3 regions of the Pantoea sp. Ae19-2 genome follow, and region 3 is predicted to be linked to each of the others. Evidence: predicted binding sites of a transcription regulator. Region 3 holds the regulator's gene; each other region holds the start of a gene.
The links. Region 3 encodes CRP, which controls carbon source genes, mostly activating them, when cyclic AMP is high. Its sites were predicted from a motif close to ATGTGANNNNNNTCACAT; they were not measured.

Region 1 (7,441 bases), 1.4 Mb from region 3:
GATTTTTTTTCCAATATGGCCAGATTTACCGATGCCAGAAACAATCGTTTTGCCCTGACATTGCAGAATTAATTCACACGCATTGATAAAAGCGTCATCTAAGCTGTGAAACAGATTCTGAGCCTCGGCAATTTCAAGCGACAGCGCCTCTCTGGCATACTCGAGCAGCACCTCTTTATTCTTCATCCTCCCCTCCTGCGACAATGACGTTGATTTTTTTGTCCACGAGTCGCTGAAGGTAATGAGGCGTAATACCGGCATCCGTGATAATGGTATCCACCTTATCCAGACTACACACCACATTTGGGCTTTTACGACCAAACTTGGATGAATCAGCAAGGACAATAATCCTGTCAGCCGCCGCGCACATTGACGTGCTGACGGCATGAACTTCGTTAAAGGTGGTGATCCCCATATCCAAATCAATACCATCGGCGCCAATAAATAACTTATCGAAGTTAAAAGAGCGAAAGGCTGACTCGGCAAGTCCGCCATGAAATGAGGCGGACTTTTTTCGTAACGTTCCGCCGGGCATTAAAATGGTCTGATCGCCATCCAATTCCATTAACGCATTCACAATGTGCAGGCTGTTTGTCATGACGGTAATGTTATTGAAGGGTTTGAGATGCCTGACCATTTGAAGCACGGTGCTGCCGGTATCCAGGATTAGCGAATCACCATCGTTAACCAGTTGTATGGCCGATTCAGCAATGTGCCTTTTTCTGTCACTGTTGATATGCGTTTTATGGTCGATAGGTTGATCGCCTTCTTCATGGCTCAGAATGACGCCACCGTGAATACGAATCACCTCGCTGCGCTTTTCCATTTCGGTTAGATCTTTGCGAATCGTCGTGCCTGTTGCTTTGAAATAGTCGATCAGATCGCCAATGGTGGTTTTGCCATTTTTTTGGAGATAGGCAAGGATAGCTTCCTGTCTTTGTTGCGGTTTCATCAGTAACGCCTTATCTGAAAGGGGTTTTGTCAAAATTAAAGCAGCGCTAAAATTTTCATCCTGCTTTCAATTTAACACATCACTCTTTCATTGATATGGCGGAAAGTAAGGCTTTTTGACACGTTTCACGTTCGGGAAAAATTTTTTTCGCATCGATATCATCAAGATAACAGTCGGTTAACAAAGGCAAAGCATGTGGACGCGCAAAAACGGTGAAGCCTTTCATAATGACAGCCGCCAGGATTCGTCCTTCGGGATTGACCGCGACTGCGATAATTACGCGGGGTTTAACGTTGAAGCGGTTTGAAGCCGATCGCCCGATGCCAACCCGACCTTGCTGAAATAACCCCTCCAGCATATGGTTAAAGCGTCGTAACTGATACCAGCCAAACAACGAATGGGCCAGCCATGCCAACAGTGCTACAGCAATTATCCCGCTACTCATCTTCGTCTCCTGAGCAAGGCCAACATACCAGGCCAGCGATATTGAAGGGGCAATCAGAACATCACCTGGCCACCCGTGATATTGATAGACTGCCCGGTGCAATATGAGGCCTTGTCACTTGCATAAAACAACAAGACGTTCAGCACATCCTGGTATTCACAACCGCGCTTGAGTGGCACTTTTGCAATATAGCTGGCTTCAACTTCCTCGGGCGAGATGCCCAGTTTTTTTGCATACTGAGGAAGCAGAGACTGAAACATCGGCGATTTGAGCAAATTACCCAGCATCAGCGAATGTACTCTGATGCCATAATCCGCTAAATCGAGGGCCAGTGACTGTGTTAATCCCACGCCGCCAAATTTAGCCGCGCTGTAGCCCGAATTATGTTTACTGCCTGTTTTGCCCGACTTCGAATTGATCTGAATAATGCGGCCCGGAATATTATCGCGAATCATCAGTCGGGAAAATTCACGTGCACAGAGAAAATACCCAACCAGATTGACCTGCAAAGATATTTCAAAATCTTTTAAGGCGAAATCAGTGACAAAGGACGCTTTTGCCATGCCGGCACTGTAAATCATCACATTGACCTGTTTAAAGACCTTATCGATATTGCCAGCAAGCGCAATAACACTCGCCTCATCTGTTGCATCAACCTCAAAACCCACGGCCCGATTGGCGCCATATTCGGCGTTAATTTCTGAGGCGACCTTTCGGGCGTTTTCCCCTTTCAAATCCGCGACGGCAACGCGGTAACCTGCTTCGGCCAGCCCTTTTGCCAGAAATGCCCCCAGCGTTTGCCCACCACCGATAACCACAGCAACTTCAGACATAACTCGCTCCTATGCAAAGAGTTTTACGGATGTTTCCGTCGTAATTCTGTCGGGCGCTTTTCCACTAACATGGATTGAACCAGGCAGTTGCGCGGTTGGCTGCCCGTCGAAAACAACGGTGATATGGCCCAGTTCGCGCAAGTTTTCGATCGCGACCTCACCGATGGCCGTCACGGTATAACACCGTTCTCCCAACTGCAGGGTTGAACCCGTGACAGGATGCCCCGTCAGCGTGCCATGCTGGTGGATAAAGCAATAATCCTGAATATCGGCGGGTGCGCCTTCCCGAAATAAAATCATCATGTTTTCAAGCAGCGCATCGTGGGCGTTTATGCCCACTTTGATTATTTCGGTTTCAAAGTGCGTCATGACTTTTCTCCAGAAGGGGGCGTTTAGTGATAAATAAAGGCAGAGACTGCCCAGGCAATCAGCACGGTAGGGGCACCGGTCAGGAAGCGGCCGACCAGAACGGAAGGAACCCCCACGCGCACGGTGTCCTGTTTCGCCTCCGCCAGCGATAAACCCACAGGAATAAAATCTGCAGCGGCTTGTGCATTGATGGCAAACAGGGCTGGCAGGGCAAGATGGGGCGGAATATGACCCAGTCCGATTTGAACGCCAATGAGTACACCAATAACCTGGGCTATCACGGCGCCCGGCCCCAAGAACGGCGACAGGAGCGGAAAGGAACAGATTAAGGCCAGCGTGATTAAGCCAAGAGGATTGGTGGCGAGTGGCGTCAGCCCGTGGGCAATCATGTCGCCCAAACCTGAGGCCATGATGATGCCAATGATGGCCGCCACGAATGCCATAAAAGGGAGGATGGTCTTGAGTACGGTATCAATGGTATCCCGCCCGGCCTGGAAAAATTCGGCAACGACGGTCCCCATTCCTGTGCCAATTTTTGCCAGTAAACCGTCGCTTTGCTCGGTGATTTTTTTACTCGAGTCATAATCTTTCCCCGCGCCAGCGCCACGGGGCGCGAGGGCAGCACGTTTTTCGTCATGGGTGTGAATGACGTCTTTACTGCCGTGATCATCGCGATTGACGATGCTGATATTCTCAGGCTTAACGCCAGAGACATAAATGTCTTCCAGGATATATTGTGCCAGCGGTCCGGACTTTCCTGTCGCATGGATATTCACGGTGGGGATACCGCGTTTGGGATAAAGACCACAACGCAGCGTGCCACCACAATCGATGATGGCCAGACCAATTTCATCGGCTGGCGGTTCCCCTTGTTTGAAACCATCTACGGCTTCCCAATGGGTGATTTCACTGATCCTGTCCACGATTGACGGTCGGGCGCCGGCGGTGATGTAAACAATTTTTTTCCCGGGTGTTATATCAAGTTGTAAAGGGCCGCCCCAACCGCTGCTTCCTTTTTCGATACGGATTTGTGTCGTCATTTTATTTTCCGCCTTTATTAGAGCTGAACGTTTTTATCGAGTTTGATGCCCATCTTTTTTTCAAACAGGCTGGTGGTGAGATCGGTAATCCAGCCGCGAAAAAAGTTAGTAAAAAGCCCAACCAGAAAATAGCTGACAGCAAGAGGGCCCAGGGGTAAGCCCAGGGTTGTCAGGCCACTGGCAACCCCTAAATAAACGAAGAGTTCACCCGGATTCACGTGCGGAAATAACCCATTCATTGAATGGCAACTGTATGATGAGGCCGCGTAATATCCTGGCTTATATTTCTCGGGCATAAATCGCCCCAGGCTGAGTGTCATCGGGTTACAAAAAACAAAGGTGCCAATAAGCGGTAAAAGCAAATAGCGTGATACAGGATTGCCCGCACATTTCTGTGCCAGCCGTTCAATTCGATGTTGCCCTACGAATCGGATTAACGCGTTCATTACGACTAATAAACTAATTAACAAAGGTAAAATTCCTGTCACCATGCCGACAAAAACTTCACCTCCTTTCTGGAACAGTCCAATAAACCATTCCGCACCAAAGGTGATTGCATCAATCATGTGCCGCTCCTTTTAAGGTTGCCCGGATTTTCACGTTGGTTAGGTCTTAACACGCAGAAAATATAGTCGTTTAAAAGGCATAAATATTTTATATAGATCACAAATAAATTATTTAACTTTCATTTTGAATCTTTTTTATTTTGAAATGAATGTTATCGGGTGCGGGAATCCCGCGTTCTTTCGTTACCGCGACGCCGGGATACGCAGAGGGTTTAATGACTTATCTCGCTGATTTTAAATGCCTTGTCACTGCAAATTTCTAGCAGGTCAAGACAGGGGGTAACGGGCACACGGCGCTTTTGCACGAAAGGGAGAGGAGGGCAAACAGGATGAGCGCGTATTCACCCACGAACATTATCTGGGGCGGTCAGGGCTGGCGCGCCAAACAGTCAGCAGTATTCGCCATCAAGGCGATCCGGTGTCCGGCTATTAAAAAAAACGACTCCAGTCAGAGTCGTTTATGTGGTTATTGTACAGTTATACTGCGTCTGAACAGGGCGTTATTCCTTCTGCATGACCACCGTGCCGGAAGGCATAGTGAGGTCTTTCTGCTCGGTCTGCTTTTCTCGCGCCACTAACCAGTAGCAGCTTGCCGCCAGCGCCACGCCGATAAACCAGCTAAAGTTGGCCACCTGATGCAGGGAAGGGATAAAACTGATCACCAGACAGATAGCGACTGAGGGCAGCAAAGCGATAATGGCCTTCGGGTTAAATCCACCGCGATACCAGTAGCGCCCCTGCGGTGTGGCATCAAACAGATCGTCTACTGAAATACGGCCGCCCTTAATCAGATAAAAATCGGCTAACAGAATGCCAAACAGCGGGCCGATAAACGAACCCAGTACGTCGAGCGTGTAGTGAATCAGTTCAGGAGACTGAAACAGATTCCACGGTGTGAGCAGGACCGATCCGACTGCCGCAATCATGCCACCGGTGCGGAAACTGATTTTCTGCGGCGAACAGTTTGAAAAATCGAAAGCAGGCGAGACAAAGTTCGCCACGATGTTGATACCGATCGTTGCGGTGATCATGGTCAGTAAGCCAATCGCCACGGCTAAATCGCTGCCGACCATGCTGACGGTTTCAATAGGATCGGTAATCATTTTGCCAAACAGGGATTGAGTGCCCGATACAATGACAACGGTCACGATGGAGAACAGCAGAAAGTTGAACGGCAGTCCCCAGCGGTTACCCCGGCGGATCTCGCCCATGCTTTTGCCATAGCGGGAAAAGTCACCAAAGTTCAGCAGCGGGCCTGAGAAGTAAGACACCACTAATGCCGTTGCCGTAATCATCTGCCAGGTTTGTTCACCTGCCGACAGCGACTTGCTGGCCAGCGTAAAGGAGATACCGTCGAAACCGGTTTTGTATACAATCCAGCCCGCCAGTGCCAGCATCACCACATACACTGCGGGGCCTGCGATATCGATAAAGCGCTTAATCGCACTCATGCCATGCCAGAACACCATTGCCTGCAGAACCCACATCACGCCAAAGCAGTACCAGCCCAGCTGCGATAAACCAAGCCAGTGGCTGTGGGTCAGGCTTTCAAGCGACGGGTAAAACTTCAGCAGCACCAGCATCAGCGCGTTTGCCGCCAGCCAGGTCTGAATACCGTACCAGGCAAATGCAATCAGGCCGCGGATTACCGCCGGAATATTAGCCCCGAAAACACCGAATGCCTGACGACAAATAACCGCATAAGGCACACCGGCCATCTGGCTCGGTTTAGCGACCAGGTTGGCGCAGAGCTGAACAATGCAGATCCCCGCCAACAGGCAGAGCAGCACCTGCCAGCTCGCCAGGCCCAACGTGAAGAAGCTCGCCGCTACCACATAGCCGCCCATGCTGTGTACGTCCGACATCCAGAAAGAAAAGATGTTGTACCAGGACCAGTTTTGATGGCGCGTAGGCGCCAGGTCTTCATTACATAGCTTTGGACTGTATGCTTTCCCGGCTTCAGAGGCCGATGTGCTACTCACCGTTGAATGATTTGGCATGAAACCTGCTCCTCTCAAAGACATGAATAAAATAACCTTGTGAAATGACTTTGCAGGATCCAGGCCAAATTTGTTTTTTGTATACAAAATTTATTTTTAACGTATACGATAAGTGACGCAACGCTGTTTACCGGAGCAGGTAATGAAGAGTGAAAAGGGCCAGAGAACGGCGGCCGATCTGCATGATAAAGATGAACCTATCTATCAGGCGTTAATGAACGCCATTGTTGAACACCAACTGCCGCCCGGCAGCAAATTGCCGGAAGAGGCGCTTTCAGAGGTCTTTGGCGTCAGCCGCACGGGCATCCGTAAAGTGTTGCAGCGCCTTGCTGCGGTGCAAATGGTTACGCTTACGCCCAAACGTGGTGCACATGTTGCTACGCCCGGCGTTGATGAAGCCCGTGATATTTTTCGTACCCGCAGTTTACTCGAGTGCGCCAACCTTCCCGCTGTGCTGGAACATATGCAGCCGCCTCACCTTGCCGGGCTGGCTGCGCTGGTCGCCCAGGAAAAGGCGGCCATCGAACATCACGATGGCCCTGCGGCGATTCGTCTCTCGGCGGCATTTCATATTCAGCTGCAGGCGATTTCCGGCAATCAGGTGTTAACCGATCTTGTTACGCGCCTGGCGCAGCGATCGTCTCTGGTGATTGCCGCGTGGGGCGCGCCGTGGCAACGCGGTTGTCGCTGTGATGATCACGATCGTTTGTTACAGCTGCTACGTGAAAAGGCCTTGGTGCCGCTCACTGACTCACTGCAGCACCACTTTGAACACATTGTTTCCAGCCTGCATTTCGAACGCGGCGGCGAAACCTTGCCCGATTTCACCCGACTATTTTCGGGTCACAAAGGAGCCGTATCATGAGCCTGATTCAGGTTATTAATCCTAATACCAGCCAGGCGATGACGGAAACCATCGGTCGGGCAGCCCGCGCCGTTGCCGCGCCGGGTACGGACATCCTCGCCGTGTGCCCTTCGCAGGGCGTGCCCTCCATTGAAGGGCATTTCGATGAGGCGATTGCGGCGATAGGCGTACTGGAGCAGGTGAAACTTGGCAGAGCACAGGGCGTCAGTGGCCACGTGATTGCCTGTTTTGGCGATCCGGGACTGCTGGCGGCACGTGAACTGGCCAGCGGTCCGGTCATCGGCATCGCAGAAGCGGCCATGCATACGGCCACACTGGTGGCAACGCGTTTCTCGATCGTCACCACGTTGCCGCGCACGCTGGTCATCGCA
Region 2 (7,441 bases), 880 kb from region 3:
ACAAGGGATGTCATCCAACGATGTCCTGCAAAAGGTCAAGCGTATTTTCAACGCTAACCGTGCAGGACATACCGGCGCGCTCGATCCTCTGGCCACCGGCATGTTGCCGATTTGCCTGGGTGAAGCCACCAAGTTTTCTCAGTATCTGCTGGACTCCGATAAGCGCTATCGTGTGATTGCCCGCCTGGGTGAACGCACCGATACCTCCGATGCGGACGGCAATCTGGTGCAGACCCGTCCTGTGACCTTCACTCAGTCAGAACTCGACACGGCGCTGGACAGTTTTCGTGGCGATATCATGCAGGTGCCTTCCATGTTTTCTGCACTGAAACATCAGGGCAGAAAACTGTATGAGTACGCACGTGAAGGCATCACCATCGAACGTGAACCCCGCCCGATTACCGTTTATGCGCTGCAGTTTATTCGCTGGCAGGGCAATGAGCTGGAGCTGGACGTCCACTGTTCCAAAGGCACCTACATTCGCACCATTATTGACGATCTGGGCGAGAAGCTTGGCTGCGGTGCGCACGTTATCATGCTGCGCCGGGTACAGGTTGCCCGTTATCCGTTTGAGAAGATGGTCACACTGGAGCAGCTCCAGGCACTGCAGCATCGCGCCAGTGAGACAGGTGAAGATCTGGCGCAGCACCTTGATCCGCTGCTTCTGCCAATGGATAGCCCGGCGTCCGATTATCCGGCGGTTAACGTTTCATCCGATGTCGCCGCGTACTTTAAGCAGGGCCAGCCGGTTCACGCCAGTCAGGCGCCAGCCCAGGGCTTAGTCCGCGTCACCGAAGGTGAAGAGGGCAAATTTATCGGCATGGCCGAAATTGCCGAGGATGGCCGAATTGCCCCCCGCCGTTTAGTGGTGGAGTATCAGAATTAAGTTGTGCGCTTTCCGCGTTGGGCATTTGCGTTGCCCTCTGGCGAAGAGTAGAATGGCGCGGCTTTAAAGCGGGATGCTGAATTAGAGATCGGCGCCCATACATTCATTTAACTGGAGTTTATTATGTCTCTAAGCGTAGAAGCTAAAGCAGAGATCGTTGCTAAATATGGTCGTGGTGCTAACGATAGCGGTTCAACCGAAGTTCAGGTTGCACTGTTGACCGCGCAGATCAGCCATCTGCAGGGCCACTTCTCTGAGCACAAGAAAGACCACCACAGCCGCCGCGGTCTGCTGCGCATGGTATCTCAGCGTCGTAAGCTGCTGGACTACCTGAAGCGTAAAGACGTTGCACGCTACAGCAGCCTGATCGAAAGTCTCGGTCTGCGTCGCTAAGTCTTAAAATTGGGTCGTCAGGGATGCCACTTAAGTGCGCTAAAACCCGACTGGCGATCTGATTTGTGCGAGTTTCATGAAAAGGGGGCCTTTATGGCCCCTTTTTTCGAGCAATGCGCAGCAATCCTGAGCAAACTCATGTATTGTTGTTGGGTGTGATCTTTGTTTGCAGAGGTTCGCGCGGCTAATGAGAGGCTTTTACCGCAGGGGCGGTTAAGGGTTGTCATTAGTCGCGAGGATGCAACGAGGATCGGTAATCAATGGCAGGCTCAATATAGCACTGCCCCGATGTTAAGGACTTTGATTTTGCTTAATCCGATCGTACGCAAATTCCAATATGGTCAACATACCGTCACGCTGGAAACCGGCATGATGGCTCGCCAGGCGACCGCCGCCGTGATGGTGAGCATGGACGATACCGCAGTATTTGTCACCGTTGTTGGTCAGAAAAAAACCAAGCCAGGTCAGGACTTTTTCCCACTGACCGTTAACTATCAGGAGCGTACTTACGCTGCTGGTCGTATCCCAGGTAGCTTCTTCCGTCGTGAAGGTCGCCCAAGCGAAGGTGAAACCCTGATTTCACGTCTGATTGACCGTCCGGTGCGTCCGCTGTTCCCGGAAGGTTTCGTCAACGAAGTGCAGGTTATTGCGACCGTTGTTTCAGTTAACCCACAGGTTCACCCGGACATCGTTGCCATGATCGGTGCTTCTGCAGCCCTGGCGCTGTCAGGTCTGCCTTTCAACGGCCCTATCGGTGCGGCACGCGTAGGTTATATCAATGACCAGTATGTACTGAACCCAACGGCTGATGAGCTGAAAACATCCCGTCTGGACCTGGTTGTTGCCGGTACACAGAACGCCGTTCTGATGGTGGAATCTGAAGCGGAAATCCTGTCTGAAGAGCAGATGCTGGGTGCGGTGGTGTTTGGCCACGATCAGCAGCAGATCGTGATTGAAAACATCAACTCACTGGTTGCCGAAGCGGGCAAACCGCGTTGGGACTGGCAGCCAGAGCAGGCAAATACTGCACTGATTTCACGCGTTGCGGCGCTGGCCGAAACCCGTATCAGCGATGCATACCGCATTACCGATAAGCAAGAGCGTTACACCCAGGTTGGCGTCATTAAAGACGAAACCATTGCTGCGCTTCTGGCAGAAGATGAATCACTCGATGCGGCCGAAATCGGCGATATCGTTCACAGCCTGGAAAAGAATGTGGTTCGTACCCGCATCCTGAACGGCGAGCCACGTATTGATGGCCGTGAAAAAGACATGATCCGTGGTCTGGACGTGCGCACGGGCGTTCTGCCACGTACACACGGTTCCGCACTGTTCACCCGTGGTGAAACACAGGCGCTGGTGACCGCGACGCTGGGCACCACCCGCGATGCGCAGAACCTGGATGAGCTGATGGGCGAACGCACCGACAGCTTCCTGTTCCACTATAACTTCCCTCCGTACTCCGTTGGTGAGACTGGTATGGTGGGCTCGCCTAAGCGTCGTGAAATCGGTCACGGTCGTCTGGCGAAGCGCGGCGTGCTGGCCGTGATGCCTAAAGCTGAAGATTTCCCGTATACCGTGCGTGTGGTTTCTGAAATCACCGAATCTAACGGTTCCTCTTCTATGGCCTCGGTCTGTGGTGCCTCTCTGGCACTGATGGATGCCGGTGTGCCAATCAAGGCCTCTGTTGCGGGTATCGCAATGGGCCTGGTGAAAGAAGACGACAAGTTTGTTGTCCTGTCCGACATCCTGGGTGATGAAGATCATCTGGGCGATATGGACTTTAAAGTCGCCGGTAGCCGTGAAGGTATCACTGCGCTGCAGATGGACATTAAAATTGAAGGCATCACCCGCGAGATCATGCAGGTTGCGCTGAACCAGGCCAAAGGTGCGCGTCTGCACATTCTGGGCGTAATGGAACAGGCTATCAGCACGCCGCGTCAGGAAATCTCTGAGTTCGCACCGCGCATTTACACCATCAAGATCAATTCAGACAAGATCAAAGATGTGATTGGTAAAGGCGGTTCTGTGATCCGTGCGCTGACCGAAGAAACCGGTACAACCATCGAAATCGAAGATGACGGTACCGTGAAAATCGCAGCAACCGATGGTCTGAAAGCGAAAGAAGCGATTCGTCGTATCGAAGAGATCACCGCAGAAATCGAAGTGGGCCGTATCTACAGCGGTAAAGTCACACGTATCGTAGACTTTGGTGCCTTCGTCGCTATCGGCGGTGGTAAAGAAGGTCTGGTGCATATTTCTCAAATCGCCGATAAGCGCGTTGAGAAAGTGACTGACTATCTGCAGATGGGTCAGGAAGTCCCGGTGAAGGTGATGGAAGTCGATCGCCAGGGCCGCGTACGTCTGAGCATCAAAGAAGCGACAGAAACCAAGCCTGAAGCTGTTGCAGCTGAGAGCGCACCTGACGCTGAATAAGTCTTTCCTGATTTGCCTCTCCTTGCCTGGCAGGGAGAGGCTTTTGTGTCATCGCGAGGGCGGGAATCCTTGTGCACAGCAGGCGGATAACAGGATGGTTGTCCCAATGTTTGTATTCGGGAGTGGGAAATGAAGCCTTTTTTGCGCTGGTGTTTTGTTGCGACAGCTTTGACGCTGGCAGGATGCAGCAACTCCAATTGGCGTAAGAACGAAGTTCTTGCAGTACCTTTACAGCCCACACTGCAACAGGAAGTGATTCTGGCTCGCATGGAACAAATTCTTGCCAGTCGAGCCCTTACCGATGATGAACGCGCACAGCTGTTATATGAGCGCGGAGTGTTGTATGATAGTTTGGGTCTGAGGGCATTAGCGCGGAACGATTTTTCGCAAGCGCTGTCTATAAGACCAGATATGCCAGAAGTGTTTAACTATCTTGGTATATACTTAACGCAGGCGGGCAACTTTGATGCCGCCTATGAAGCGTTTGATTCTGTACTTGAGCTTGATCCAACTTACAACTATGCGCATTTAAATCGTGGTATCGCCCTCTATTACGGCGGTCGATACAAGTTAGCGCAAGATGATCTGCTGGCGTTTTATCAAGACGATCCTAACGATCCTTTCCGCAGCTTGTGGCTCTACCTGGTTGAAAGCAGGATGGATGCCGACAAAGCAAAAGTGGCGCTTAAGCAGCGTTACGACAAAGCGGTCAAGGACCAATGGGGATGGAATATTGTCGAGTTCTACCTGGGCGACATCAGCGAAGCAACACTGATGGAACGTCTCAAGGCGGACGCAACGGATAACACCTCGCTCGCTGAACATCTCAGTGAAACCAACTTCTATTTAGGTAAGTATTACCTAAGTCTGGGGGAGAAGGACAACGCAGAAGCGTTGTTCAAACTGGCGGTTGCCAACAACGTGAATAACTTTGTTGAACACCGATACGCATTGTTGGAACTGGCGCAACTCGGCCAGGCACAAGACGATTTATCAGAATCTGACCAGCAATAGCTGACGAACTTTTTTGCCTGTAAAACCTGTCAAGTCATCATCTTCAGGGATGAGGGCTTTTCTGTTCGTCAAAACTTCTAATTTGAGCCGGTTCACACTTTTTGATGAAAATGACTGAAAGTTTTCACGACGAGTTATGTAGACTGGCCGCCGCAATCAACGAGGCACGTGTACTACATGACTGATATTCAAACCACTTTTGCAGAACTTGGCCTGAACGCCGAACTCCTTGAATCACTGAACGGCATGGGCTATGTCAAGCCATCCCCAATCCAGGCTGAGTGTATTCCTCACCTGCTGGCGGGCCGTGACGTATTAGGTATGGCGCAGACCGGGAGTGGTAAAACTGCAGCGTTCTCGCTGCCGCTGTTACACAACATCGATCCAACTGTTAAAGCACCGCAAATTTTGGTGCTGGCACCGACCCGCGAACTGGCGGTGCAGGTAGCTGAAGCTGTTACCGAATTCTCTAAACATATGCGCGGTCTGAACGTGGTTGCCCTTTACGGCGGCCAGCGTTATGACGTGCAGCTGCGCGCCCTGCGCCAGGGACCACAGGTTGTCGTAGGTACTCCAGGCCGTCTGCTGGATCACCTGAAACGTGGCACGTTAGATCTGTCTAACCTGCGTGGTCTGGTGCTGGACGAAGCCGATGAAATGTTACGCATGGGCTTCATCGAAGACGTTGAAACTATCATGGCGCAGATCCCAGAAGGTCATCAGACCGCACTGTTCTCTGCCACCATGCCAGAAGCGATTCGTCGTATTACCAAGCGTTTTATGAAAGATCCGCAGGAAGTGCGCATTCAGTCAAGCATGACTACGCGCCCAGACATCAGCCAGAGTTACTGGACGGCTTACGGCCGTAAAACTGACGCGCTGGTTCGCTTCCTTGAAGCAGAAGACTTCGATGCTGCGATCATTTTCGTGCGCACTAAAAACGCAACGCTGGAAGTGGCTGAAGCGCTGGAGCGCAGCGGTTACAACAGTGCGGCACTGAACGGCGATATGAACCAGGCACTGCGTGAGCAGACGCTGGAGCGCCTGAAAGATGGTCGTCTGGATATCCTGATTGCTACCGACGTTGCGGCCCGTGGCCTGGACGTTGAGCGTATCAGCCTGGTTGTTAACTACGATATTCCGATGGACGCAGAATCTTACGTTCACCGTATCGGCCGTACCGGTCGTGCTGGTCGTGCAGGTCGCGCACTGCTGTTCGTAGAGAACCGCGAGCGTCGTCTGCTGCGTAACATCGAACGCACCATGAAGCTGACCATTCCAGAAGTTGAGCTGCCAAATGCAGAACTGCTGGGTCAGCGTCGTCTGGCTAAGTTCGCGGCAAAAGTTCAGCAGCAGCTGGAAAGCAGCGATCTGGAACAGTACCGTGCGCTGCTGGCGAAGATGCAGCCTGAAGAAGAGCTGGATATCGAAACGCTGGCTGCTGCGCTGCTGAAAATGGCACAGGGTGAGCGTCCGCTGATCGTTCCTGCTGATGCACCACGTCCAGCGCGTCGTGAATTCCGTGAGCGTGACGATCGTCGTGAGAGCCGTGATGCACGTGGTCCACGCGAAAGCCGTGATGGCGACCGCCCACGTCGCGAACGTCGTGACGTTGGCGATATGCAACTGTACCGCATTGAAGTGGGCCGTGACGACGGTGTTGAAGTGCGTCACATCGTGGGCGCAATTGCCAACGAAGGCGATATCAGCAGCCGTTACATCGGTAACATCAAACTGTTTGGTACGCACTCCACCATCGAGCTGCCGAAAGGCATGCCAGGTGATGTGCTGCAGCACTTTACCCGTACGCGTATTCTGAACAAGCCAATGAATATGCAGCTGCTGGGTGATGCTCAGCCGCACGAAGGTGGCCGTGGCGAGCGTCGTCCTGGCGCTGGTGCTGGCGAACGTCGTGGCGGCGGTGCACGTCCTGAAGGTCAGGGCCCGCGTCGTTTCTCTTCTGAGCGCCGTGAAGGTGGTCGTGAAGGCGGACGCAGCTTCAACCGCGAAGGCGGTCGTGGTCCACGTCGTGAAGACGGTGCGGCTGCACCACGTCGTCGTGACGCGTAAGCGAGCTAAATCGTCGTAATAAAAAGGGAAGCCTGCGGGCTTCCCTTTTTTTGTCCTGATTCTGGCTTATCCCAGAAGGGCTGCTGCTGATTTACAGGCTGCGTGCAGCGTCCATCGCCAGCTTAAACGAGTGCAGACGGGCTTGCGTATCGTAAATCTGACCGTTAACCATAATCTCATCCGCCTGGGTTTCACGCAGCAGTGAAGCCAGTCCGTGACGCACTTTCTCGACATCCCCTACCAGCGACATGCTCAGCGCCTGCTGAACGCCATACTGTTCTGACGGCGACCACAGGCTGTCCATGTTCTGGACCGGGGCAGGCAGCGGGCCCGGCTTGCCGCGGCGCAGATTAATAAACTGCTGCTGCATTGAAGTGAACAGGAAACGCGCGTCGCTTTCGCTGTCAGCGGCAACCACGTTAATGCACACCGTAGCGTACGGCTCGGCGAGACGGGCTGAAGGCGTAAAGTTCTCGCGATAGACATGCAGAGCCTGGAACAGCTGGTCCGGGGCAAAGTGCGAGGCAAAGGCAAACGGCAGTCCCATTTTGGCCGACAGCTGTGCGCTGTAAAGGCTGGAACCCAGCAGCCACACCGGAATTTTCAGGCCTAAGCCGGGCACCGGCTGAACAGGTGGTTGCG
Region 3 (7,441 bases):
CCTCAACCATGGCGCCTGGCGTGCATGGCACGACTTATGGCGGCAATCCGCTGGCATGCGCGATCGCAGAAACCGCGTTAGATATTATCAATACGCCAGCTGTACTGAATGGGGTAGAAATCCGCCGCCAGCAGTTTGTTGAGGCGCTCAAGGCTATTGATGCGCGTCACGACCTGTTCAGTGATATCCGTGGTAAAGGCCTGCTGATTGGTGCAGCCCTGAAGCCGCAGTATGCGGGCAAGGCGCGCGATATTCTGAATGCGTCAGCTGCGGAAGGCGTCATGGTGCTGGTGGCCGGAACAGATGTGATGCGCTTCGCACCGTCGCTGATTATCGAGCCTGCCGATATCGAAGAGGGCATGGCTCGCTTTGCCCGTGCGGTAGAGAAAGTGCTGTCTGCCTGAGTTATTTGCGGCGCAGACTGCGCAACAGCCAGCGGCCATGATGAGGCCGCTGGTTCCAGGCCAGAGAAGAGATCGTGTGCATGACTTTCAGATGCTCCAGGATGCGCCTGACGTGCTGCTCCAGTACCGTGACCGGCCCCTCATTTATATCTTCCACGCCCTGTAGCAGATCCGTCTGCGAACTTTCCCCATCATATTCCAGCCTTTGCTGACACCGTTGCAGGGCGATCTCGCACCATTGCAGGTAGTGCTCAGCCAGCGTGGGCGGCAGCATGGTATGTTCACGTGCCAGAATGGTCATGGCGTTAATGTGCTCCACGATAAACTGGCAGTGCGTGACCCATAAGCGCATATCCTGCAGGTAGCGTGAATTAAATCCCGGCTCCTGCATGGCCTGATTCAGGGAGTTGAATACGGCGTTATGCGCCTGGTTGACCTTAACCCGCTGGTAAGCCAGCGCATCGGGTGACTGCTCCGGGCCCAGCAACATTCGCAGGGCATCCTGACAGGCCTCCAGCGCATCATGGGCATTCTGGCGCAGCAGGGCACTTTGCCACTGCGGCCACAGCCATAACATGCCCCCAAAGGCGATCAGGCAGCCCATCAGCGTATCCAGCAGGCGGGGCAGTAAAAACTGTGCCCCGTTAAGGGAGAGCAGTTGCAGCGTATAAACGGCCGTAACCGTAAATCCCACTATTGACCAGCCGTAAAACTGGCGGGTAAAACGGTAGCTGATAAAGGTAATCACCAGCATGATGCTCAGCACCAGCGGTTCAGGCACATCCAGGCGTAGCGACGCCGCCGCGATAGCCAGTCCGGCAAAGGTTCCCAGGGCCCGGTGCTGAATACGTACGCGGGTTGCGCTGTAGTTGCTCTGGCTGACAAACATGATGGTCATCAAAATCCAGTAGGGCTTAGGAATCGAAAAGAACACGGCCAGGGCGCTGCCCAGCATCAGCATGACGGAAAAACGCCCGGCCGTTCGCAGTGCGGAAGACCGCAGCGACAGATAGCTCCGCAACGCGGGCAGCAGCGGTAAACGACGCTGGCGATCGGCCATCAGGTCGCGTTGATAAAGCGGCTTTTGGGTTCGAAGCACCCGGGCGATACGGCTGAAATGATAGAGACAGAAGTTACCCACCGGATTGTCCGGATGCTGAAGGGCGATTTTCTCCAGCGCACCCAACTGCTTGTCCATATCGAAACGACCAGAGAGTTGGTGATACAGAATATCGTCGGCCAGCGCGCGCAGCCGGGCTGAAATCGTTCTGGCGTTCCAGCGGATGACGGCTTCAGCATGGCTTTGCTCGACCAGCTTCTGGACCTCTTCCGGCTGATGCAGGCTGACGGAGATATGCTCCTGCAGATCCAGTGCTACCTGAAACGCCCGGGTCAGGCGTTTGTGGCTGTGATCGCGACTCGCAGACAGCATATGCATTTGCTGATAGCAGGTGTTGATCAGATCGATCGCTTTTTGCTGACGCGCCAGCAGGGGCGGCAGGGCTTTTTCCGGATCGGTCAGCTGCGTCAATAAGCTGTACTTGGCGTCACAGTAATTTGCCAGCTCACGGTAGATCAGGCTCAGGCTTTCGCGCATCGGCTGCTCTTTCCACAGCCAGAACCAAAACCAGTTGAACAGGCCATACCAGAGCGTTCCACCGATATAGAGCAGGGGCGGAACGTAAATGGGCATACGGCCAATCAGGCTGAGGGTAAAAATTGACGCGATTAACGTGCCGGGCAGCAGTCGGGCGTGCAGCGGACTGATCTCTCCGGTGACGCCAAGCAGCAAAGGCAGGGCAAACAGGATGAGCGGCAGCGGCACGTCTTTAAGCAGCAGCCACTGCATCAGTAAACTGCCAAGGGCAAACAGGCTGCCGCCGATGATCAGGCGTTTAAAGAAGCGTTTGTGGGGCGTGTCCAGACCGGCAATGTTGCAGCAGGCGGGAACCAATGAGAACAGCAATCCTTTTTGCAGATCGCCGAACAGCCAGCCGAGCGCTACGGGAAGGCACAACACCAGCGTCTGGCGCAGCGCATAGTTAACTTCGGGGTGATAGATTATTCTTCGCCACATCGGCTCAACACAAGACATTCACGGCATAATGTCGCCATCACGCCGTGAACAGTCAGGCTTAGCGTGTGCCGTAAACAACGATGGTTTTGCCGTGTGCGGAGATCAGGTTCTGATCTTCCAGCATCTTCAAAATACGGCCCACGGTTTCACGTGAACAACCAACGATTTGGCCAATTTCCTGACGAGTAATTTTAATTTGCATGCCGTCAGGATGCGTCATGGCATCTGGCTGTTTAGCCAGATTAAGCAACGTTTGTGCAATGCGTCCGGTCACATCCAGGAAAGCGAGATTTCCCACTTTTTCTGACGTCACCTGCAGACGGCGAGCCATCTGAGAAGAAAGACGCATCAAAATATCCGGGTTAACCTGGATGAGCTGACGGAATTTCTTGTAGGAAATCTCTGCCACTTCGCACGCAGTTTTCGCACGTACCCAGGCGCTGCGCTCCTGACCTTCTTCAAACAGGCCAAGCTCACCAATAAAATCGCCTTGATTCAGATAAGAAAGAATCATCTCTTTGCCTTCTTCATCCTTAATCAGTACCGCGACGGAACCTTTCACGATGTAGTAAAGCGTTTCGGCTTTTTCACCTTGGTGAATCAGCGTACTTTTGGATGGATACTTGTGAATATGGCAATGGGACAGGAACCATTCAAGTGTAGGGTCTGTTTGCGGTTTGCCGAGAACCATTCGCTATTATCCTCTATTGTAATCGTGCCCAAAATACAGGGCTCAGTTTCCCTGCCAGGCGATGAAAGCGTTAAGCGTGTTTCCATTCAGGAAATTATTCGGGCTGCATTTGCGCAGAGCGCATCATTCTTCCCGGCTTCGTCTTCGGATGACGAAAAATATTTTCAGCACTGTTTGTAGCACAGCTTTCGCCGACTGTCTTGTGTTGTCTCGCTTCAGCAATAAGGCTGATTTCTCCGGATTGCTGTTTACCAGGCAAAAGCGTACTCTGACGCAAAAACAGGGCATTCTGGGGGCCAGATTATGCAGGCAAGAGTCAAATGGGTTGAAGGGTTAACATTCCTCGGCGAGTCTTCGTCCGGACATCAGGTCTTAATGGACGGCAATTCCGGCGATAAAGCGCCCAGCCCTATGGAAATGGTGCTGATGGCGGCCGGCGGATGCAGCGCCATTGATGTGGTATCAATTTTGCAAAAAGGTCGCAACGATGTGGCTGATTGCGAAGTAAAACTCGAATCAGAACGCCGGGAAGAAGCGCCTCGCATCTTTACCCGCATCAACCTGCATTTTATCGTCAGTGGAAAAGCACTTTCAGATAAAGCCGTGGCGCGTGCGGTCGACCTTTCAGCTGAGAAGTATTGCTCGGTTGCCATTATGTTAGGCAAAGGGGTGGAAATTACCCACAGTTACGAAGTTATCGAGCTGTAATTATTCAGAGGCCAGCGCGGCCTCTGATTTTATTCAATGCGTTTGCCTTCCATGAGCCGTTTTACCAGCGGTGCCATAATTAATTCCATCGCCAGCCCCATTTTCCCGCCAGGTACAACCAGCGTGTTGATATTGGAAATAAACGATCCCTGCAGCATGGCCAGTAGGTAGGGAAAATCAATATCTTCCAGCCCCTGAAAGTGGATGACGACAAAACTTTCATCCAGTGAAGGAATGGTGCGTGCCGCAAAGGGGTTAGAGGTGTCGACGGTTGGAACCCGCTGAAAGTTAATATGGGTGCGTGAGAACTGCGGCGTAATGAAATTGATGTAATCTTCCATTGAGCGCACCACCGAATCCATTACGGCTTCACGCGAATGACCGCGTTCACCGGTATCGCGTACCAGCTTCTGAATCCACTCCAGGTTAACGATGGGGACGACGCCGACCAGTAAATCCACTTTTTCAGCGACGTTGTGCTGAGCCGTCACGACGCCGCCGTGCAGTCCTTCATAAAACAGCACGTCCGTATCCGGTGGCAGCGGCTGCCACGGGGTAAAGGTACCTGGTACCTGATTCCAGGGCACCGCTTCGTCGTAGGTATGCAGGTATTTACGTGACTGGCCCTTGCCCTGATCACCGTATTCAACAAAGGTCTGCTCCAGCAGACCGAAATCATTCGCCTCCGGGCCAAAGTAGCTGATATGGCGACCCAGATCGCGCGCCTTACGGATAGCCATATCCATTTCAGGCCGGGTAAATCGGTGGAAACTGTCCCCTTCCAGCTCGGCCGCGTGCAAATTGAGTTGCTGAAAAATTTTACGGAATGCGAGGCTGGTGGTAGTGGTTCCGGCACCGCTGGAACCTGTTACCGCGATAATCGGATGACGTGCCGACATAGTGAAACTCCCTGTGAAATCAGGCGATGAGCATTGTTAGCACGATTTTTCGTTCTGTGCATCAGCCACGGAACTCACTTTTGCGCATGATGTTGACCGATTCATGAAGCTCAGACCAGACCAGCACGACTTCACCTTGCTGCAGCTGGCGTCGCACATTGCCGACTTTTTCGGTCAGGCTGAGTTCCTGTTCGCCGTAGTCGGTACCTTCGCGCAGAACAAAGGCTTCAATAACGTTTTCAAGGGTTTCGGGAGAAACCTGTTGCCAGGGAATAATCACAGGGTTAGCTATCCAGATAAGGGGAAATCCACTGCGGCACGCGCTGTTCCAGCCACAATTCAGGCTGACGCAGGGTACCACTCACAAATCCAACATGACCACCGTGTGTTGTCAGCTGATAGGTAATAGTGGCAGATAACTGGTCATTTTGCGGGATCACCTCATCGCTCATAAAGGGGTCATCTTTTGCATGGATAATCAGCAACGGTTTTGTCACCGATCTCAGCAACGGCAGGGCGCTGGCACGGCGATAATAGTCCGTGGCGTCGGCAAAGCCATGCGCCCGGGCCGTGATGGCGTCGTCAAAATCACGCAGGCGACGCAGGGCATTCAGCTGACTGAGATTGACCGGTAAGGTGTCGGGCCATGCGTGCAGCTTGCGCCTGGCATTCTTTTTAAGCTGGCTCAGCAGGTAACGCTGATAAATTTGGGAAAACCCACGTTCCAGTCGGGCGCTACAGGGTTCAAGCATCAAGGGTGCCGAAACGATAACGCCGGCATCCAGCGCAACGTCACTGCCCTGTTGGCCCAGCAGGCAACCCAGCATATTCCCGCCCAGCGAAAACCCCACAGCTGCAGTAGGAACCTGTCCCCAGCGGGCCTTCAGCCAGGTCAGGAAAAAGCGTGCATCTTCCGTCTCGCCGGAGTGGTAAATCCGGTTTAGCCTGTTCGGCTCGCCGCTACAGCCGCGAAAATGCATCACTACGGCCAGCCAGCCACGTTGCCTGCAGACTTTCATCAGGCCATGGATGTAGGGACTGTGGAAGCTTCCTTCCAGACCATGAAACAGCACCACGCGTGGTTTATGCGCGGCAAACTGTGGATCTTCACTCCAGGCCAGATCGACAAAATCACCATCGGGTAAATCCAGCCGCTGCCAGTGAGGCGTTAACGCTAGAGTACGGCGGAACAGGCGCGGCAATATGGTTTGCACATGCGGATTGGTCAGGCCGCGCATGGGGCTGAACGCCGCGCCGTCCGGGCCCGAAAATTTCATGTTGTAAAGGCTTGTCTGTTCCATATCACACTGTTAGCTTCGATAAGTTTTCACATAATGGAGGGAGAACCCGGATTAATGGAACTCAGTCTTTTTTTATCAATGTTAGGGTTTCTCTGGGTCGCGGCGATTACACCCGGCCCTAATAATATGTTACTCACCGCCTCGGGCGCCAACTTTGGCTTTTTCCGTACCCTTCCGTTAATGGTCGGCATCATGATTGGTATGCAACTGATGCTACTGATGGTGGCGTTTGGCGTAGGGGGATTGATCCTGCTCTATCCCTCACTGCACCTTATCCTGAAAGTTGCCGGGAGCCTCTATCTTCTGTGGCTGGCATGGAAAATTGCGACCGCCGCATACGAAAAGCTGGAGACCGATGCGGCACCGGTCGCGCCCATGCCCTTCTGGCAGGGAGGATTGTTGCAGTTGATCAATCCCAAAGCCTGGTTAATGGCCTTGGGGGCGATAGCCAGCTTTAGCCTGGCCGGTGCCGGATATCGCCGCTCTGTCCTGTTAATCAGCGTAGGGATGGTGATGGTCAATCTGGTCGCGGGCATCATCTGGATGGGGTTTGGCGCGATGATTGGCCGTGTTTTACGCAGTCCGCGCGCGTGGAAGATATTTAACCTCAGTATGGGGCTGTTAACCGCAGCCTGCGTACTGCTCATCTGGCGCTGACGTTAACTGGAGGCGCGTTCCAGGCGCTTCCAGGGCAGCACCTCCCTGACAACCGGCGCATGGGGCTGACGGATTTTTTTCAGCAGCAACTGTACGCTGCGGGCGCCCAGCTCATTCATCGGTTGCTCTATGGTGGTCAAAGGCGGATTCAGGCTGCCGGTAAAGGGAATACCGTCAAACCCGACCACAGCCAAATCCTCGGGTACGCGCAAGCCTGCTTCCAGCGCCGCATGCACGACGCCGACCGCCAGTACATCGGACACGGCAAAGACCGCGTCTGGTCGCTCGGGCGAGTGCAACATCTCCCGTAAAGCCCGACTGCCTTCTTCACAGGAAATATCCGCAGTATAGACGACCTTAGACCAGCCCAAATCCGTTTGCTCAATGGCCTGGCGATAACCCTGCTCACGATACTGGGAATACAGATAACGCATGTCGCCGTTGACCAGTGCAATGCGTTGGCGGCCTCTGGCAGCAAGGTAATGTACGGTATCGCGCGCAGCCTCAAGATGATCGATGGAGACCGAGGATGCCGCAATCTGGGGATCAAACTCTGAGCACTGCACCCAGGGCGCATCTCCAATGATATCGATAAGGCTTTCCAGCCCGGCCGCCGCGTCCATGGTAATGACGCCATCAACGACTTTGCCTGTGAGCAGCGTCAGGTAAGCGGCTTCGCGTTTAAACTGCGAGGCGGAATTACA

Region 1: the regulator CRP is predicted to act here: its motif matches at 4,291-4,308, upstream of srlA (PTS glucitol/sorbitol transporter subunit IIC).
Region 2: the regulator CRP is predicted to act here: its motif matches at 4,810-4,827, upstream of yrbN (protein YrbN).

What each region holds. Positions count from the first base shown of each region.
Region 1 is NZ_JBCHWE010000001.1:2,948,041-2,955,481, reverse strand. It holds gene AAIE03_RS13750 (KpsF/GutQ family sugar-phosphate isomerase) at 1-186, opposite strand, end outside; gene srlR (glucitol operon DNA-binding transcriptional repressor SrlR) at 176-952, opposite strand; gene AAIE03_RS13740 (transcriptional regulator GutM) at 1,032-1,397, opposite strand; gene srlD (sorbitol-6-phosphate dehydrogenase) at 1,451-2,230, opposite strand; gene AAIE03_RS13730 (PTS glucitol/sorbitol transporter subunit IIA) at 2,240-2,599, opposite strand; gene srlE (PTS glucitol/sorbitol transporter subunit IIB) at 2,623-3,639, opposite strand; gene srlA (PTS glucitol/sorbitol transporter subunit IIC) at 3,657-4,205, opposite strand; gene AAIE03_RS13715 (NCS1 family nucleobase:cation symporter-1) at 4,706-6,205, opposite strand; gene AAIE03_RS13710 (GntR family transcriptional regulator) at 6,348-7,070, shown strand; gene hpxA (allantoin racemase) at 7,067-7,441, shown strand, end outside.
Region 2 is NZ_JBCHWE010000001.1:3,417,932-3,425,372, reverse strand. It holds gene truB (tRNA pseudouridine(55) synthase TruB) at 1-886, shown strand, start outside; gene rpsO (30S ribosomal protein S15) at 1,010-1,279, shown strand; gene pnp (polyribonucleotide nucleotidyltransferase) at 1,586-3,715, shown strand; gene nlpI (lipoprotein NlpI) at 3,845-4,729, shown strand; gene yrbN (protein YrbN) at 4,834-4,914, shown strand; gene AAIE03_RS15730 (DEAD/DEAH family ATP-dependent RNA helicase) at 4,907-6,799, shown strand; gene AAIE03_RS15725 (luciferase-like monooxygenase) at 6,891-7,441, opposite strand, start outside.
Region 3 is NZ_JBCHWE010000001.1:4,299,227-4,306,667, forward strand. It holds gene argD (bifunctional acetylornithine/succinyldiaminopimelate transaminase) at 1-404, shown strand, start outside; gene AAIE03_RS19735 (YccS/YhfK family putative transporter) at 406-2,481, opposite strand; gene crp (cAMP-activated global transcriptional regulator CRP) at 2,540-3,172, opposite strand; gene AAIE03_RS19745 (OsmC family protein) at 3,476-3,880, shown strand; gene AAIE03_RS19750 (phosphoribulokinase) at 3,910-4,779, opposite strand; gene AAIE03_RS19755 (YheU family protein) at 4,841-5,059, opposite strand; gene AAIE03_RS19760 (hydrolase) at 5,064-6,080, opposite strand; gene AAIE03_RS19765 (LysE family translocator) at 6,135-6,737, shown strand; gene AAIE03_RS19770 (LacI family DNA-binding transcriptional regulator) at 6,740-7,441, opposite strand, start outside.